One region of the Anaerotruncus sp. 80 genome, then DNA from elsewhere that is predicted to be linked to it. Evidence: predicted binding sites of a transcription regulator. Region 1 holds the regulator's gene; the other holds the start of a gene.
What was found. The regulator Rex, encoded in region 1, represses fermentation and respiration genes when NADH is low (regulators of the CRP and FNR family bind a similar motif). The targets are predictions, from matches to a motif close to ATTGTTAANNNNTTAACAAT.
Positions count from the first base shown of each region.

Region 1 (6,170 bases):
GCAGGGGGTGTTGCGGCAAATTCTAAGCTGCGGCAGGATTTACAGAAGGCTTGTGAAAACGCAGGGGTGAGTCTGTACATTCCCCAGCCGATTTTGTGCACTGACAATGCAGCAATGATTGCCTGCGCTGCATACTATAAATACAAGGCGTTCGGGGCTTGCGACCTGTATATGGATGCGGATCCGAGCATGGCAATTTAACTGGCGATAGGAGAGTAATGACATGATTGTTTTATCAGCAAAAGATATTACGAAGACCTATGGCGTGGATACTATTTTGGAAGGGGTTTCCTTCCACATCAATGAAGGAGACAGAGTGGGTATTGTGGGCGCTAACGGCGCTGGCAAGACTACCCTTTTGAATATTTTATCGGGGGAGCTTTCTGCTGACGGCGGACAGTTTTTTCTCTCCCAAAGCGCAACTATAGGTTATTTGAAACAAAAAAATAACTTCGACACGGAGTCTACAGTGCTGGAGGAAGTGCAGAAGATTTTTAAGCCCATCGAGGAGATGGAACAGGAACTGACGGAGCTTTCCGTGAAAATCAGCGAGATGGGGGCGTCCGCCGGCTGCGTGATGAACCAGTATGCAAAGCTGCAGGATGCTTTTGCAAATGAAGGCGGCTATGCCTACAAGAGTGAGATGTACGGCATTCTCAACAGCATGGCGTTTGGATCGGAGTACTACGACAAAAAGATCAGCACTCTTTCTGGTGGTGAGAGAACCCGCCTTGCTTTGGCGTGTCTGCTTCTTGAAAAACCGGACATTTTGTTTTTGGATGAGCCGACCAACCATTTGGATATCGGTACTTTAAAGTGGCTGGAACAGTATCTGAAGGGATATAAGGGGACTATTGTCATGGTTTCCCACGACCGGTATTTTCTGGACCAGATGACCAACCGGATCTTTGAGGTGTCTCACCATAAGCTTAGGTGCTACGACGGCAACTACTCTGCTTTTGCGGAGAAAAAAAGAGCCCTGCGGGAAGCGGAGATGCGTGCATATAATAAGCAGCAGACCGAAATTCGCAGGCAGGAGGATATGATTCGCAGGTTTAAAGAGCGGGGAACGGAAAAGCTTGCTAAGCGTGCGGCTTCCAGAGAAAAGCGTTTGGAACATTTGGAACGGCTGGAGCGTCCGGAAGCGGAGCAGGGTAAGATGAAGATTCGTTTCCGCCAGGAGTACCAGAGCGGAAACGATGTGCTCTATGGTGAAAATCTGGCAAAGTCCTTTGGCTTTGGCGCCAGCAGAAAAGACCTGTTTGCCAACGTGAATTTTGATATCAAGCGGGGCGAGCGAATTTGCATCGTGGGACCTAACGGTGTGGGAAAGACTACACTTCTTAGGATTCTGATGGAAGAGCTTTCTCCCAGTGACGGATACCTGAAAATCGGGCATAACGTAGCATTTGGCTACTACGACCAGGGGCAGCTTTTGCTCGATGACAGCGCTACAGTCATGGACGAAGTGCATGATTCCTATCGCCTGTATAAAGATGCGGAAATCCGCTCTATTTTAGGAAGGTTTTTATTTAAAAACGACCAGGTGTTTTTACAGGTGGGCTCTCTTTCCGGCGGAGAAAAAGCGCGCCTGGCGCTTTTGAAACTGATGATGAGTGGTGCTAATGTACTGATTCTGGATGAACCGACGAACCATCTTGATATCGATTCTAAGGAGGTCTTTGAAGAGGCGCTTTTGGATTACCCTGGCACGGTTATCGTTGTATCTCATGACCGATACTTCCTCAACAAAATTCCGACTAGAATTTTAGAACTGGAAAAGACCGGACTAACAGAGTACCTTGGTACATATGATTATTACGTGGAAAAAAAGGCATCTCTGGAAAGCGGGAAAAAGTATCTCAAAGAAATGGGTCACAAGGAGGCACAGCCGGTTTTAAGCAAGGAAGAGGATCAAAAGCTGAGTGCTGCCGAAGAACGGGCACTAAAGAAAAAGCAGGAGGCGGAGGAACGCCGCATTGCCAGAGAAAAGGAACGGCTTGAGGAATTGATTGCAAAGCTGGAGAATGCGATTTCAGAAAATGAGCTGAAAATGTGTGATGAAGCGAATCTGACAAATCATCAATATTTGGCAGAATTAACGGAAGAGAACGAGAAATATCAGGCTGAGCTTGCGGATGCATACGAAAAATGGATGGAATTGGAGTAAAAAACTAAGAAATTCCAAAATTTTTCTTGCATTACATAGGGCAGTCTACTATAATAAATTCTGTAATTATGTAACGACAAATGGAGGTTGGTTATGACTTTTGATAAAATTAGATCTATTATTATGGATCAGCTGGATGTAGAAGAATCTATGGTAACAATGGATACCAATATGATGAAGGATCTCGAGGCTGATTCTCTGGACGCTGTAGAAATTATTATGGCAATCGAAGATGAGTTTGATATCGAGATTGCTGACGAAGATGCAGAGAAGTTCCAGTTAGTAGGCGATTTAGTAAGATATGTTGAAGAAAATTGTGAACAGGAATAACTATGGAAAACCCGTCAGCCTATGGCGGGCTTTTTTGTAATAACATAAGAAAACTGCTATGATTTGAGAGAGGGTGATTAGTCAAATGAAAAATGCAAAGATTTCCAACGCAGTCATCAAGAGACTGCCAAGATACAGACGTTATCTCATTGAACTTAAGAAAAAGGGTGTAGAAAAGATTTCCTCCAAAGAATTCAGCAATCTGATTGGTTATACAGCATCTCAGATTCGTCAGGACTTAAATAACTTTGGCGGTTTTGGACAGCAGGGCTACGGCTATAGCGTAGAAGGGCTTTATGACGAAATCAGCGCAATTTTGGGCCTGGATAAAGAGTACCGCATGGTTATCATGGGGGCGGGCAATCTGGGACAGGCAATTGCAAAATATACCCATTTTCATAAGCAGGGATTTAAAGTATACGGTGTTTTTGAGATCAATCCAACACTGATAGGAAAAGACCTTGACGGAATGGAAATTATGGACTACGAAAATATTGTAGAATTTGTTGAAGAGGAAGAAATTGATATTGGAATCATCTGTGTCAGCAGAGAAAATGCGCAGGAGGTGGCGGACAAGCTTTCTTTCGCCGGTGTAAAGGGGATTTGGAATTTTGCGCCGACAGATATTGAAGTACCAAAGCATGTGGCGCTGGAAAATGTACATCTTTCTGACAGCCTTCACTCTTTAGCATATCACATGAACGACATTCAGAAAAAGAAAACAGCGCTAAAGGAGAAAGAAAGAGAAGAGTAAGGCGGCTGTTTCATGGCAAAAGAAAATAAGGCTGTCCCTTTTGGGTACAGCCTTATCAGTTTGGTTAGTTTTCGATTAACCTTCTACCGGAGCATCTACCGGGCAAGCACCAGCGCAAGCGCCGCAATCGATGCATTTGTCTGCGTCGATTACATATGTACCTTCGCCTTCGGAGATAGCTTCTACAGGACATTCTGCAGCACATGCGCCACAGCTGATGCAAGCATCTGTAATTTTATAAGCCATGATATTATCCTCCTTATAAGACATTTTTTAAATCAGTACCATTATAACAGAAGGGCAAGTAATAGTAAAGATGAAAGTTTATACTTTGACGGGGAAAAGTGGAACAGGAAAATCCTATCAGGCGATTCATCTGTGTAAGGCGAGAAATATTGAAAGTATCATTGATGATGGGCTTTTTATTTATAAAAATCGCGTGGAGGCGGGGATTTCTGCAAAGCGCCAAAAAACTATGGTAGGCGCCATTAAGACGGCGTTGTTTACTCTGGACGAACATGCGCAGACGGTGGCAGACCGGATTCGGGAGATGGAGCCGAAATCCATCTTAATTATTGGAACCAGCGACAAAATGACGGACAAGATTGTAGCAAGGCTGGGTCTGCCTGCTGTCAGTCAACGAATTTATATTGAAGATATTACTACAGAAGAGGAAAGGGAGACGGCAAACAGGCAGAGGAATATGCTTGGAAAACACGTCATTCCGGCACCGACTCTGCAGCTGAAACGTGATTTTGCCGGATATTTTCTGGATCCTCTTCGGATTTTGCGCGGAATCGGCGGGAAAATTCAGGAACCGGAAAAGACAGTGGTGAGACCGACGTTCAGCTATATGGGAGAATTTTTTATTTCCGACTCGGTAATGAAGGATATTGCAGACTGTGTAGCAGGTGAGTCAGAAGGGATTTCAAGAGTTTTAAAGATTTATGAAAATACGGCGCCGGATAATTTGATTATTGATATTGCTGTAGCGGCATCGGCGCAGGCGCTGATATGGGAAAGCGCTATAGAGTTTCAGCAGAAACTGGCTGAGACGGTGGAGTACATGACGGCATTTAACGTGGTTAAGGTCAATGTAGAAGTCAGATGGATCGAGTAGAATATGGAACAGAGAATATATACAATAGAAGACGTTGAAGATTTTTTCCCTGTGCATGTCTTTGAATGCGGGCAGTGCTTTCGGTGGCAGCGGCAGGAGGACGGCTCTTATACTGGTGTTGCCGGAGGGAGAATTGCAAATATTGCCTTTGAGTCATATGAAGGGGAAGCGGAAGGCGGCAGCGGCAGACTGCAGATAAGCAACTGTACGGAAGCAGATTTTGAAAATTTCTGGAGTCAATATCTGGATTTAGACAGAGACTATGGGAAACTCAAACGAAAGCTTTGTCGTGGTGATAAAGTCATGAGAAAGGCAGTCAAATTTGGCTGGGGAATCCGAATTCTGAATCAGGATTTGTGGGAAACTATTGTTTCTTTTATTATTTCACAGAACAATAACATTCCGCGGATTAAGGGCTGTATAGAGGGGCTTGCGGAGCTGCTTGGAGAGCCGGTCGGTGTCTTTGAGGGAAGGGCATGGTATGATTTGCCAACTCCAGAAAAACTGGCGTTGGTAACGGTGGAAGATTTGGCGCCGGTGAAGCTGGGATATAGAGCGAAATATCTGATTGAAACTGCAAAAATTGTATGTCAGAAAGGAATGCCTGAGAATGTAGAGGATTTGTCAGCTCTTTGCGGAGTAGGACCTAAAGTTGCAAGCTGCATTGCTCTCTTTGGCATGGGGGAGACGGGCAGCTTTCCTATTGATGTCTGGGTGGCAAGGGTGATGAGCGGACTCTATGGAATTGATGAAAAAAATCATGGAGCCATGAAAGCATATGCTGACGAGCACTTTGGAGCCCTTGGAGGGTTTGCACAGCAATACCTGTTCTATTACATCAGAAATTTGAACGCAAGAAAATAGTATAATTATTTTTTGAGAAGGGAGTCGAGAACTGCTGTAAAGCAGTTTTCGGCTTATTTTTGTGGGCTGAATTGTATGAATGTAAAACTAATCAGAAAAATTACATATTTTTTGAATTTACTCTTGACAATCATGGGAGGGGCGTAGTAAAATGCAAATAAAGTAATTACATTAAAAAATGTAGTAAATGGAGTTTATGCTATGATTTCAGAAAATACTGTTAATATTCACGAAAAGGACATTTGCCGAATGCTTGACGAATTTTTTCAGCCGGGCCGGTATACCGATTTAGCGCCCAATGGGCTGCTGCTGAGTAATGCGCAGGTAATCGACAAAGTTTATACTGCGACTTTTTCAAGCGAGGAGGTATTAGGAAAACTCCGCCGACAGGGAGCGCATGACTGCCTGCTGTTTACACATCATCCGGGTGCACAGCATCCTGAAAGTGAGCCGCCGGTATATTTTTCAGATAGGGATAAGCACTATATGAAGGAAAACCGCATTAGCCACTATAGCATGCACTTGCCTTTGGATCAGCTAGGACCGTATGCACCGGGTATTGCTTTGGCAGGAGAAATGGAATTGACACCTTACTCAAGTTTTTTTGAAGAGGGCGGCGCTATGATGGGCGTGATTTGTACAGGACCTTTTCAGACTGTACAGCAGGTTCTTGACAAGACAGAATTAGTGGTGGAGCATAAATGCCGCTTGTATCAATATGGCGAAGAAAACTTGCAGGATGGAAAGATCGCGTTAGTTGCTGGCGGCTGTGAGGGAGCGGACATCTATGAAAAACTGAGAAAAGCAGGTGTGCGTCTTTTTGTTACCGGCGTAGGCACAAAGGAAGCCGATTGGTTTGCACCATCTCATGAAGCGGCAAGGCAGCAAGGTGTCAGTATTTTGGCGGCAGGACATTATTCCACAGAAAAATT
Region 1 is NZ_QWES01000040.1:7,902-14,071, forward strand. Features, by position in the region: gene tsaD (tRNA (adenosine(37)-N6)-threonylcarbamoyltransferase complex transferase subunit TsaD) at 1-201, shown strand, start outside; gene D1155_RS14650 (ABC-F family ATP-binding cassette domain-containing protein) at 224-2,170, shown strand; gene acpP (acyl carrier protein) at 2,264-2,500, shown strand; gene D1155_RS14660 (redox-sensing transcriptional repressor Rex) at 2,586-3,254, shown strand; gene D1155_RS14665 (4Fe-4S binding protein) at 3,330-3,500, opposite strand; gene D1155_RS14670 (Asp23/Gls24 family envelope stress response protein) at 3,571-4,374, shown strand; gene D1155_RS14675 (DNA glycosylase) at 4,378-5,238, shown strand; gene D1155_RS14680 (Nif3-like dinuclear metal center hexameric protein) at 5,440-6,170, shown strand, end outside.

Region 2 (6,170 bases), on a different contig from region 1:
AAAATGCATGTGATTAATCTGCTACCGATTCAGGAGCAGATTGTACAGAACTGTCCGGAAGAAGAAACCACTATTTTGGTGCGTCGCTTTATGATGCGCATTGCTGAAAAGATTGCCGAAAAGAATCGCGCCATGATGCTGATTACTGGCGAAAATCTGGGGCAGGTGGCAAGCCAGACTGCAGAGGCGCTGGTGGTGACCGATGCCTGCGTGAAGATGCCAGTGATGAGACCGCTCATAGCCATGGACAAAGTTGATATCATGGATAAAGCCGAAGAAATTGGCACCTTTGAAACATCCATTCAGCCATATGAAGACTGCTGTACCGTATTCCTGCCTAAGCATCCGACAACAAAACCAAAACTGGAACGTATTTTGGAATCGGAAAGTCATCTGGATGTAGACGCATTGGTTGATGCGGCAGTGGCATCAGCCGAAGTTGTACAGATTCGACAAAATTAGTAAGATTCCCCCTTTTTCTCTTAAAGACAAGACGCTAAGTCAGAATTATAATAGAGGAAAGGGGGTTTTTATATGGATACAATGTTTCATTTAAAAGACAGTATGCTGGTGGCAGAACTTTGCGGAGAAATTGACCACCATGTCTGTGATAAAATTAGAGAAGATATAGATAAAGAGCTGGAACTGTACGAAGTAAAGCATCTGGTTTTTGACTTTAAAGGTGTAACTTTTATGGACAGTTCCGGAATCGGCGTGGTGCTGGGGCGATATAAAAAACTGAAAAAAAATGGAGGGACTGTAACCATTCGCAGTGCAAACAAGCTGGTAAAGCAAATTCTCGACATGTCGGGAATTTTTACATTGATGGAATATAAGGAAGAGGAGGAAGAAGATGGAGAGTAATTTTGTAACGATAGAGTTTGAGGCAATGCCGCAAAATCAGGGTTTTGCCAGAGCGATTGCAGCTTCCTATGCGGCGCAGCTTGATCCTACCGTAGAAGAGCTGACAGAGATTAAAACTGCAGTATCTGAAGCCGTAAGCAATGCAGTGATTCACGGATATCAGCGAAAGGGCGAGGGAAAGATTGTCATGGAATTTAAGACTATCGACCGAGATAAAATTTTTATTAAAATTGCTGATTTTGGTAAAGGAATACCCGATGTAAAAAAAGCTATGGAACCGATGTTTTCTACAGAGGAAGAAAAGGAAATGAGTGGTATGGGCTTTACCGTGATGGAAAGTTTTACGGACAAAGTTTTTGTAGAGTCAGAGCCGGGCAAGGGAACAGCGGTGACTTTGATTAAGTATCTGGACGTTTACCATGGCATATAAATACGTGCCGATTCCAAAAGCCGATACATATGAACTGATTAAAAAAGCGCAGAATGGTGACGAAGAAGCTTTGAGTTTGCTGTGCGAGCAAAATACAGGGCTTGTAAAAAAGATGGCGCTGAAGTTTACGACCTCTGAGTACGAAGCAGAGGATCTGATTCAAATCGGGTATATTGGGCTTTTAAAGGCAGTCAATAAATTTCAGCCGGAGTTTAACGTGATGTTTTCTACCTACGCTGTTCCAATCATCATGGGGGAATTGAAACGTTTTTTTCGGGACAATGGGAGAATTAAGGCAAGTCGGAGCTTGAAGTCGGAAATCTATGCGCTAAAAAAAGCACAGGAAACTCTTTGTGGTAAAGACGGAAAACAGCCGAAACTGAGCCAGATTGCTGAATTTATGGGGGTTTCCACAGAACGGGTCTTAGAAGTTATGGAGGCTGCAACAGCACTTTCTAATGTGGTCAGCCTGGACAGTCAGCCAGTAGAGGAAGAATATAACACATATTACAGACAGAGTTCGCCGGAAAACAACTTGGATAGCATTATGATTAAGAAAGAAATCGAACATCTGCCCATGCGTGAACGACAGGTGCTCGTACTGCGGTATTATAAGGATATGACGCAGCAGGAAATTGCAAGAATTATGGGGATTTCACAGGTGCAGGTTTCAAGAATTGAAAAGAGAGCCCTGACAGAGATAAGACAAAAAATGGCAGAGTAAAAATTTGCAAGTGAGTCGAAAATAACTCACCTTTTTCTTTCGACAATTTGTCGCAATAAATGCGAAAAACGCTTGCAAAAATCGCTGAAAAGTGGTTTACTATATATGTATGCTGTTATTTTTATAACAAACAAAAACAGCATAGTTTGATACGGTTAAATACTCCTTCCGAAAGGGAAGGACCGTTATTATAATTTAAGGAGGCATTTACATGAACTTTCAACTAACGAAGGAACAAGAATTCGTAAGAAAAATGGTAAGAGAATTCGCCACTAACGAAGTTGAACCATTAGCTGCAGAAATTGACCAGGAACACAGATTCCCAGTGGAAACTGTAGAAAAAATGGCAAAGTACGGCATGCTGGGCGTTCCATTCCCAACTGAGTACGGTGGAGCAGGCGGAGACCACATCTCCTATGCAATCACTGTAGAAGAATTATCCAGAGTTTGTGCATCCACAGGCGTTATCTGTTCTGCACATACTTCTCTGTGCTGCTGGCCGATTTTTAACTGGGGTAACGAAGAACAGAAGAGAAAATACCTGCCAGACCTGTTATCCGGCAAGAAGTTAGGCGCTTTCGGTCTGACAGAACCTAACGCAGGTACAGACGCATCCGGACAGCAGACTAGAGCTGAACTGGTTGATGGTAAATGGATTTTAAACGGTGCGAAAGTATTCATCACCAATGGTGGATATGCTGACGTTTTCGTTGTAATGGCTATGACCGACAAGAAAAAAGGAAACCACGGTATTTCTGCATTCATCGTTGAAAAAGGCGACGAAGGTTTCTCCATCGGTAAGACTGAAGACAAGATGGGTATCTGCGCATCTTCCACTACTGAACTTATTTTCCAGAACTGCGTAATTCCTGAAGACAGACTGCTGGGTCAGGTTGGCGAAGGATTCAAAGTTGCAATGTCCACACTGGACGGCGGTCGTATCGGTATCGCTTCCCAGGCTCTGGGTATCGCACAGGGCGCATTCGACGTTACAGTTGAATACATGAACGCAAGAAAGCAGTTCGGCAAGAAGCTGTCTCAGATGCAGGCACTGCAGTTTGCTATGGCTGATTTGAAGACTAAGATTGAAGCTGCAAGACTGTTAATCTACAGAGCTGCTGACATGAAGGATAAGCACATGGCATACGGAGAAGCTGCTGCAATGGCTAAGTTGTTCGCTGCTGAAACTGCCATGGAAGTAACTACTAAGTGTGTACAGTACCATGGCGGATACGGATACACCAAGGATTATCCGGTAGAAAGAATGATGAGAGACGCGAAGATTACTGAAATCTACGAAGGAACTTCTGAAGTTCAGAGAATGGTAATCGCTGCGAACACTTTCAAGAAATAAGATAGTAGGAGGAAATAGAAATGGCATTTAAGATTATCGTATGCGCAAAGCAGGTACCAGATACTAATGTTATCAAAATTAACCCTAAAACTGGTACTCTTATCAGAGACGGCGTTCCAAGCATCTTAAACCACGACGATGCTAACGCTTTAGAAGAAGCATTAAAGATTAAGGATAAATATGACGATGTAACAATCACCGTAGTATCCATGGGACCTCCTCAGGCTTCTGACCTTCTGTTTGAATGTATTGCAAAAGGTGCTGACGAAGGTATTCTGGTTTCCGACAGAGCAGTTGGCGGTTCCGATACATGGGCTACTTCCAACACGCTGGAAGCTGCAATCAAAAAATGGGAAAAAGAAAACGGTCCTGCTGACCTGATTTTTGCTGGTCGTCAGGCTATCGACGGAGATACCGCACAGGTAGGTCCTCAGATTGCCGAAAAATTAGACCTGCCGCAGGTTACATATGTTGAAGAATTTGAAATCGCTGACAACATGAAAGACATCACAGTAAAGAGACAGATGGAAGATGGTTATGAACTGATCGGCATTAAGACTCCTTGCATGCTGACAGCGATCAAAGAACTGAACGAGCCAAGATACATGAACATGGCTGGTATCTTCGCAGAGAAAGATATCAAAGTTTGGAATGCAAAGGACATCGAAGTTGACCTGACTAAAGTTGGTCTGGAAGCTTCCCCTACTAACGTATTCAGATCCTTCACACCGGCTCCGAAGGCTCCTGGCCAGATCGTTAACGGAGATTCCGAAAACGAACAGGCAAAGAACCTGCTGATCCAGCTGAAGGGTAAGCACATCATCTAATCTGAAGGAGGAATAATAATGGCTATTAAAATCATTAATGATAAATGTAAAGGATGTTCCCTTTGCGCAAAAGCTTGTCCGTTTGACGCTCTGAAGATCGTTGACAGAATTGCTGTTGTAGACGAAGGAAAGTGCACAAACTGTAACGCTTGTATCGCTAAATGTAACTTCGACGCGATTGAAGCTGCTCCTGAAGCTGAAAAGGTTGACCTTTCCGCTTACAAGCACATCTGGGTATTTGCTGAACAGAGACAGGGCAAAATTCAGAACGTGGCACTGGAATTACTGGGCGAAGGTAAGAAATTAGCAAAAGACATCAGCGAAGATACACAGATCTGTGCTGTACTGATTGGTAACAACATCGACCACCTGGCACAGGAATGTTTCGAATACGGCGCTGAAAAAGTATATATGGTTCAGGACCCACTTCTTGAAAACTTCACAACTGACGGTTACACTAAGGTTATGAAGCAGTTAATCGATGAATACAAACCGGAAATCGTTCTGTACGGCGCTACTCACATTGGTCGTGACTTTGCACCTCGTATTGCTGCAAGATGCAACACTGGTCTGACCGCTGACTGTACACACCTGGACGTTAAAGTTTCCAAGTACATCGAATTTGCAAAAGCTAACACTACATTAGATACTTCCACACTGGACCCTAACGATCCATCCACTGGAATCAAGCAGACTCGTCCGGCATTCGGCGGTAACCTGATGGCTACCATCATCTGCCCTAAGACTAGACCGCAGATGTCCACAGTAAGACCTGGCGTAATGCAGAAGCAGGAAAGACAGGCTGGTGCTACTGGTGAAATCGTAAACGTTAAACCAGAAATTAGCAAGGAAGATGTCAGAATCGAAATCAAAGATATCGTTAAATCCATGAAGGAAATGGTATCTCTGACTGATGCTAAGATTATCTGCTCCGGCGGACGTGGTCTGGGTGATGCTTCCGGTTTTGAACTGATGAAGCAGTTCGCTGACAAAGTTGGCGGTGTTGTTGGCTCTTCCCGTGCTGCTGTAGATGCTGGCTGGATTGACCACTCCCACCAGGTAGGTCAGACTGGTACTACAGTTAAACCTGAAATTTACTTTGCTTGTGGTATCTCCGGCGCTATCCAGCACCTTGCTGGTATGCAGACTTCCGGCTGTATCGTAGCAATCAACAAGGATCCAGACGCTCCGATCATGGAAGTTGCTGACTACGCAATCGTAGGCGACCTGTACAAAGTAATCCCAGAAATCATTGCTGAATGGGAAAACGCAGAAGCGCTGTACGACGCAACTACGAAATAGGGAGACCTAACCCAAATTGCATAAAAAGAGGACGCAAATGCGTCCTCTTTTTGAATGCAATTTGCTGGTAGATTTCTGCGAAGTCGAGTCGATAGTGTAAATGTTTAAACCATTATTCTGCATGGCACTTTTGTGGTTTTATGGTTGTGCAGCTACATGGACTTACTTCGTGTTTGCACAACTTGACTTATGGAAAGTTATGTGGATGAGATTTGGATTTAAGAATTTGCACAACTTCTTTGGAGTAGTGGGATTATAGATGAAATAACTATCACATTTACGTTTAAAATGTTGTGCAAGGTTGAATTGTTTGGGCAGTATTGCACAACGATAATCAGTGATAGGTAGAGTGCAGCGCGTTTATCCCTTAGTAGTTGTGCAAAGGAATGTTGTTTATTAGGTTATGCACAACTCCTTATAGAAGAAGTTGTGCATAATGTAGGTGTGGAAGTGGGGAATTGCACAATAATCCTCAAACAGCGCAATAATTCAAAATAAAGACGTGAAGTTGGCATCTACCATTGGCTAGGTTTGCACAAGAACATATCGCAACATTTTATGACTTTTCGCTTTGCTTTCTCTTTTCATGGGGTTGCCAGGATTATTATAGGATTAAGGGCTCCTACAAAAACTTTCTCCCAATGGATTGGATTTTCAATTGTAATGTGA
Region 2 is NZ_QWES01000008.1:137,573-143,742, reverse strand. Features, by position in the region: gene thiI (tRNA uracil 4-sulfurtransferase ThiI) at 1-462, shown strand, start outside; gene spoIIAA (anti-sigma F factor antagonist) at 535-864, shown strand; gene spoIIAB (anti-sigma F factor) at 854-1,294, shown strand; gene D1155_RS04980 (sigma-70 family RNA polymerase sigma factor) at 1,284-2,018, shown strand; gene D1155_RS04975 (acyl-CoA dehydrogenase) at 2,230-3,372, shown strand; gene D1155_RS04970 (electron transfer flavoprotein subunit beta/FixA family protein) at 3,393-4,199, shown strand; gene D1155_RS04965 (electron transfer flavoprotein subunit alpha) at 4,218-5,501, shown strand.
Region 2: a site for Rex is predicted at 2,130-2,149, ahead of D1155_RS04975 (acyl-CoA dehydrogenase). Genes of this name have one in related genera too.